DNA from 2 places in the Mesorhizobium sp. M0140 genome. Region 2 is predicted to be linked to the other one. Evidence: predicted binding sites of a transcription regulator. Region 2 holds the regulator's gene; the other holds the start of a gene.
What was found. Region 2 encodes LexA, which represses DNA repair genes until DNA is damaged. Its sites were predicted from a motif close to TGTTCNNNNTGTGTTCNG; they were not measured.

Region 1: NKJ37_RS01280 (2'-5' RNA ligase family protein) is a predicted target of LexA. The motif match lies at 1,733-1,750, and genes of this name have one in related genera.

The regions. Positions count from the first base shown of each region.
Region 1 covers NZ_JAMYTM010000001.1:280,212-283,898, reverse strand. The annotation lists gene NKJ37_RS01290 (SRPBCC family protein) at 1-467, shown strand, start outside; gene NKJ37_RS01285 (SnoaL-like domain-containing protein) at 571-924, opposite strand; gene NKJ37_RS01280 (2'-5' RNA ligase family protein) at 1,273-1,686, opposite strand; gene NKJ37_RS01275 (ABC transporter ATP-binding protein) at 1,895-2,980, opposite strand; gene NKJ37_RS01270 (cupin domain-containing protein) at 2,970-3,578, opposite strand; gene NKJ37_RS01265 (ABC transporter substrate-binding protein) at 3,648-3,687, opposite strand, start outside.
Region 2 covers NZ_JAMYTM010000013.1:94,156-97,842, reverse strand. The annotation lists gene kynU (kynureninase) at 1-538, shown strand, start outside; gene lexA (transcriptional repressor LexA) at 949-1,689, shown strand; gene NKJ37_RS15525 (ComEC/Rec2 family competence protein) at 1,683-3,687, opposite strand, start outside.

The DNA.
Region 1 (3,687 bases), on a different contig from region 2:
TCAAGCCGGATCCCAGACTGGACCTCGTGCTGGAGCGCGTCATCGATGCGCCGCGCGAATTGCTGTGGCGCGCCTTGACGACGCCTGAGCATGTCAAGCAATGGTTCACGCCTAGGCCTTGGATGATCACCGACTGCGAGATCGACCTTAGGCCGGGCGGTCTGTTCCGGACGCGCATGCAGTCGCCCGACGGCAATGAGGTCAACGACCGCCATTGCTGCTATCTCGAAATCGTGCCGAACGAGCGGCTGGTGTGGACGGATGCATTGTTGCCGGGTTACCGGCCGTCAGGGGAACCCTTCATAACCGCTGTCATTTCCTTGCAGCCGGACGGCAAGGGCACGCGCTACACCGCCACCGCCATCCATCGCGACGAGGCGACCCGCAACAACCATGAAGAGATGGGTTTCTTCGATGGCTGGGGCACGGTGGCCGATCAGCTTGCGCAGTACGTGAAGACCATTTGAGCCTCTCACATGGCGGCCTGGGACATCGTCCCGGCCGCCATGCTTATTTTTCAACCTTCAGCGACGAGACCGAGCTCCCGCAAGCCGATGGTATTTCACGGCCTCAATAATAGAAGCGCTCTTCGGTGATCTTGCCGTTTTTGACCGTGTAGAGGCCAACTTCATCCATGGTGACACGCTCGCCGGTAGCCTTGGGCGTTATGTCGAACTTGAAGCGCACCGCGAACTGGTCTCCGTTGACGTAGGGGCCCTCGACCGAGCCGCCATGCACTTCGTTGTTCTCCTGCCACCACTGGCCCTTCTGCCTGAGCGCCTCCTTGCCATGGGAGATGGCCATCGGCCCCGCCATGGCTTCGAGACTGACTATATCATCGGCGTTGTGCTTCTCGGCAGCAGCTTCGTTATCGCCCTGCTTGAGCAGCTCGGTGAAATCCTTGGCAATTTCCGCGATGGTCATTTGTATTCCTCCTGTCAGACGCACTGCAAATGGGGAACAGCTTGCTGGCCTGCCATCGTCGGGCCACGTCGTAGCTGACAAGCCATGTCAGCATGATGGTCCCGCGGACATATGACGATGATTTGGGGCGTTTACATCGCGGGCCGGGCATCGTCCTGGCCCGTCAATCGCCAACGGTAAGGCATCTCGTACCGACCTTCCTGGATGAAGCTCTGGACGAGCGCAAAATCCCGCACTGTCCAACTGATGCGGTCAATCGCCCTTTCGCGAATTTTGGGCACTCCCACTTTGTCACGAAGCAGCGTGACATGCGGTTCAATGGATTTTGTGAGAAAGGGCTTTAACGGGCTATCCGAAATCACCGCTGTGAGGTTTCGCCAGAATTCTTGCAGCGAAGGATTGCCGTCGCTGTTGCGTAAAACAAGCGCGCCACCCGCCAAAAGCGCACAAACGATCAAAAGAAACGTCGAATGGTTTTGCGACAATCATCGAGCCTATGTGGTGAGCGAGTTCTACCAACCCCTCCGGCAATCCGTCATGGTCGCCGAGTCCAACAAGCGAGATGTGATTGGCAACTATTTTCCCTTTCAGCCCGAGTTCCTGCCGCCAAGTGGTTGCTTGTAAAGCGATAGGGTCGGCGATGGTGCCTTCCATCAGGTGACAGAAGAACAACCGATCAGTGCGACGACGCCTGCTCCGCTCATGCCAATTGAAAGATGCTTGACCGTTTTCGGCTGTGTTGAATGTGGGCAGTTCGTTCATGTCCTTCCTCTTTTTGCGCCACCCATCTCCGCCAAGCCGGAGATTTTAGAACAAAAAGGGAACACAGCAAGCGAAATGAGCGTTGGGGCTTTCCGGATCCGCGCCCGCGAGGGAATCGCGTAGCCCAATCGGCATATTCGCGATCATTGCCCGACTGCTTGTAGCCGCCGAACGTGCGACGTGTGCTCCGTTTTTGATACCAATGAAACTAACCTGGTAGCACCGGGCAATTGGCGCCACGGCGCAGGCTGATATGCGCCACGTCGCCGACCTGAAATTGAAAACCCTCGGCCTGGCGCGGCGCGTCTATGACAACAGGTGCGCCCTGCCCGAGTTCAGCGTGCAGACGCAACGTGCAGCCGTGAAAGACGATGCTGTTGACGCGTGCCGGCGCTGTGCCGGGCGCGGCCTCGGTCATCGCCAGGAGATCTTCCGGCCGCACGCCGACGGTGCGCATGGCATCCTCGGCGAGAGCTTCGCCGGTTTCAGAAATGGCCTCCAGCGGCAGGGCGCCGGCGGCGAAGCGCAGGCGATCGCCATCTCGGCCGACGAAGCGCGATTGCAGGAGATTCATGGTGCCGATGAAGCTCGCCACAAACTTCGTGGCGGGCCGGTCGTAAAGGGTGGCCGGGGGCGCGATCTGCTCGATGCGGCCCTTGTTCATAACGACGATGCGGTCGGAAATCGACAGCGCTTCAGTCTGGTCATGGGTGACCATGACGAAGGTGGTGCCGAGCCGCGACTGCAGCCGTTTCAGTTCAACCTGCATCTGCTCGCGCAGATGCGCATCGAGCGCCGACAGCGGCTCGTCGAGAAGCAGTACGCGTGGCTCGCAGACGATGGCACGCGCCAGCGCGACGCGCTGGCGCTGGCCGCCAGACAGTTCGGAGACGCGGGCGCCAAGCTTGTCGGCGAGGCCGACCATGTCGAGGGCTTCGCCGGCGCGCTTTGCCTGTTCGGCTCCAGACAGTTTGCGCAGCGACAGGCCAAAGCCGACATTTTCGGCGACATTCATGTGCGGGAACAGCGCGTAATCCTGGAAAACGGTGTTGACCGGCCTGTCGAACGGCCGAAGTGCCGTGATATCGCGACCATCGAGCAACACCTTGCCGGTCGTCGGGCTTTCGAAGCCGGCGATGACGCGCAGGCTGGTGGTCTTGCCGCAACCCGACGGCCCGAGCAGCGTGATGAACTCGCCGCCGACAATGTCGAGATCGACGGCGTCGAGCCCGACGATGCCGCCAGGAAAAATCTTCGAGACAGCCTGTAGCCGCACAACTGGATCAGGCGCCATCGCGAACCTCGGATGGCTTCGTGGTGTTGACCCAGAGGATCTGGCAACGCTCGGCGCCTGGATTGCGGAAGGCATGCAAAAGCGTGCTCTTGAACGCAAAACTGTCGCCGGTCTTCAGCACGTAATTTGTCGAATCAACCACCAGTTCGACCTCGCCCGACAGCACGAAGCCGAATTCATGACCGGCATGCGCATAGGCCTCCGCGGTGCCGCCGCCGGCTTCCACCGTCACCAGCATGCCGGTCAGCGTCGCGCCCGGCGGCGACAGCAGCGCCTTGGCAATGCCTTCCGACTTGACCGGGATTTGCCGTCGCTTATCGGCACGCACGCAATAGAGATCGTTGACGGCATCGTTGCCGTCGGCGATCAGCGCCGACGGCTCGATGTCGAGGGCGGCGGCGAGCGGCCAGATCACCTTGACGCGCAGCGAGGACATGCCGCGTTCGATCTGGCTCAACGCACCGATCGACACGCCGGCTTTTGCCGCAAGATCGGCCAGCGACAGGTTGCGCTCCAGCCGCAGCGCCCGCACGCGCCGGCCGACCCGCACATCGGCATCGTCCTTCGGCTTCTCAGCAGCTTCGTCCAGTATGTCCATCAATTCCCGACCTCGTTTGCAGTGTCTCGGGTGACACCGCGTGGCTGACGCCGCGCGGTGCTCTAGGGTTCAGCCGCCTGCCTTGACCTTTTCGAACATCTTGGCGAGG
Region 2 (3,687 bases):
CATCTATGCCGCGCAGCGCCACCACGGCGATATCAGCCAGCCGCTCAGCGGCTGGTGGGGCCATGCGCGGCCCTTTGCCTTCGAACGGGGTTATGTTGCCGGCACCGGCATCCGCCGCTTTTTGTGCGGCACTCAGCCGATCCTGTCGATGGGGGCGCTCAAAGGCGCGCTTGCCATCTGGAATGACGTCGACATGGCGGCATTGCGAAAGAAGAGTGTCGCGTTGACAGAACTGTTCATCCAGCTCGTCGAAGCCAGGTGCGGCGCCTACGGTCTCACGCTGGAGACCACCCGCGACGCGACCAGGCGCGGCAGCCAGGTGTCGTTCCTTCACGATCACGGCTATCAAATCATGCGGGCGCTGATCGAGCGCGGCGTCATCGGTGACTTTCGTGCGCCATCGACCATCCGTTTCGGCTTCACGCCGCTCTATGTCGGCTACAAGGATGTGTGGCTGGCGGTTGAGGTGCTGGAGGATATTCTGCGCACGGGCGCATGGAAGGACCGCCGTTTCGCGGTCAAGGAAGCCGTTACCTGACGCAACGATCCCCGCGATCCACCGCCGCCGCCCTCACTGCCTGGCAGATGACGGAGGGCTGAATTTCCAGCCACAAATGCCAACAGACGTTGGCGTTTTGGCTCCGTTTCGTTCACGGCAAACGAACGTCCCGAAGATTGATATCGTCCTTTGTGGGGGTCGATAGACTGATAATGCCAAGCCTGGGTCGAGGATGAGCCACAGGTCATTAACCATAATAATTTCAATGTGAGCAGGCGCATCGCCGTGCCTAGCGCCTGTTGATCGCGACCTGCTGGCAAGCGCCAAATAATTTCAGCAGCCTTAACAAATTCATTAAACTTTAAACGGTTGCAGAACACAACTGGAACAGATAGGGTTTGTTCTGGGTTTGTTTTTCGATTCTGGTTTCAGGTAACCTGGGGGCCGCCATGCTGACGCGCAAGCAACATGAACTGCTGATGTTCATCCATGAACGCCTGAAGGAGAGCGGCATTCCGCCATCCTTCGACGAGATGAAGGAGGCGCTTGACCTTGCCTCCAAATCCGGGATTCATCGGCTGATCACCGCACTTGAGGAGCGCGGCTTTATTCGCCGGTTGCCCAACCGGGCACGCGCGCTGGAAGTGCTGCGATTGCCGGACTCGATCGCGCCCGGTCTCAACGCGGCAAAGAAGTTTTCGCCAAGCGTCATCCAGGGCAGTCTCGGTCAGGGTGGCGCCCTTGGCCGGCAGATCAAGCCGGCGCCTTCGCGGATGCCCTCGCCCGGCAATGATGACGATGCGGTCTCCGCCGTGTCGATCCCGGTCATGGGCCGTATCGCCGCCGGTGTGCCGATCGATGCCATCCAGCATCAGACGCATTCGATCTCGGTGCCGCCGGACATGATCATGGGCGGCGCCCACTATGCGCTGGAGGTCAAGGGCGACTCGATGATCGAGGCCGGTATCTTCGACGGCGACACCGTCATCATCCGCAATGCCGACACGGCGAGCCCCGGCGAGATCATCGTGGCGCTGGTCGATGAAGAGGAAGCGACGCTGAAGCGGTTCCGCCGCAAGGGCGCTTCGATTGCTCTCGAAGCCGCCAATCCGGCCTATGAAACCCGTATTTTCGGCCCGGACAGGGTCAAGGTGCAAGGCAAGCTCGTCGGCCTGATCCGCCGCTACTGAGGCGGCTGTGGGTTGGCCGCTGGCTTCTCCGGTTTCTTAAAGGGTGCCAGCCCCCTCGCCTCACGAGAGTATTTGCGTTGCGTGTGCCAGGGCCGATATGGGCTGTCCACCGCGAAGCTGATCGTCGCCGGCGTGGTCGCCGATTGGCGATCGAAGAAGACCGCGGCACTGCCTTTGCGAGCCAGTTGCCGCTTGGTGATGACGAGAACCAGCGGATTGTGACAGGCGTCATACGCGGTGGCGTCATTGATGACGATCAGCTCGGCGAAGCCGCAGGCTTTCCAGGTGTCCTTGCGGTCCTCGACATAGGCAATGATCGCACCGGACATGTGCCTGGCCACGCAAACGTCTGAGGAGCAATAGAACGGCGATCCCGGCGGTAGCTCAACGGCATCCGCGACGTCGAATTGCCCGTCGCTGTTGTCGAACACCTCCGGAACGACGATGGTTTCTGATGTCAGGGCGCGTTTCCAGTTGTCGACGGTGAATTCGTTCGGCCGTTCCCGGCTGACGGCAAGCTCACCGCCACCGATCGGCAACGCCACCAGCCGGGCGTCTTCCGAGATCAGCACATCCGGCGTGCGCGTATCCGAGACGGTCAGCAAGCCTGCCAGCGCGAATGGCAGAGCAGCGAGCCGCAGCCAAGTTGTCGCCATCGTCGCGATGACCAGGGCAATTGCCACCAACAGGACCGACTGCTGCGAAATCAGCCCGACCCCATCGACAGGCGAACGCTCGGAGATCCAGCTTGATATGGCGATCATCATCGTCAGACCCTTACCCATCAGGTAGAGAGCCGGCCAATCCAATCCGAAAGGCATCAACAGCGCGCTGGCGACGGCCAGGAACATGACGACGGTGACGATCGGCATTACCGCGAGATTGGCAAACAGGCTGAGCGGCGAGACACGCTGAAAATGCCAGATGGCAAACAGCGTCGTCGCGCTTCCCGCGATGATCGAGGTCATGGCAAGGCCGGTTGCCGCCAGCAGGAATTTTCGCGTCAGGAAACCGGGCACGGATCGCTTTGGCGGCGGCGGTCTTGCTTTTCCCGCGCGGTGATCCGCCCAGCCGGCATAGGCGCCGACCAGAGCCGCGGTCGCGGCGAACGACATCTGAAAACTCGGGCCGACCACCTCATGCGGCGACACCACGATGACGGCGATCGCCGAGATCGCCAGATTGCGCATGGTGAGTGCTGCTCGATCGAACAGCACGGCAATCAGCATCACCGCCAGCATGATGAAGCTGCGCTCGGCGGCAACGACGACTCCCGAGATGATGAGATAGGCCGCGATCGAGAACAGTGCGGCGGCGGCGGCATACTTCTTGACCGGGCGACGCGCGGAAAAGTCGGGAAACAAGGCGAAGGCGCCGCGCAGCAAACCCATGATGGTGCCTGCGACCAGAGCCATGTGCAGTCCCGAAATGGAGATGATGTGGTAGATGCCGGTACGTCGCATCGCCTCATTGATGTCATCGGGAATGCCGGCGCGCACGCCGACGATCAGCGCCGCGGCGATCTCGCCTTCGGCGCCGCCGACGCTCGCCCTGATATGGTCGGCGATGCCTTCACGGGCATTTTCCACGCTAGAGGAAATTCGGGCCGGCAGCGGCATGTCGCCGTCATCGTTGACGACAAGCTTTGGATTGCCGAGAAAGAACCCGCTGCCACCGATGCCGGCAAAGTAGCTGTCGAAGGAGAAGTCATAGCTGTCCGGCCGCACCGGCCCGGTCGGCGGCAAGAGCTTGGCATATCCGGTGATGAGGGAGCCGGCGGTCACGTCAGCCGGGATCTTGCGTGCCGAAAGCCGCACCCGTTCCGGCGCATAGCGCAGTTTCGGTCTTGCGGTCGATGTCACGTCGATGGTCAGCCGGATACGGCCGGTTTCCATCCGGTCGAGCGAGACGACGCGGCCGGTGACTTGCGTCGAAATTTCCGAGCCCAACATTTGTGTGCCCGCACGCCACGTCTCGACCTTGGCAGCAAGCAGTCCT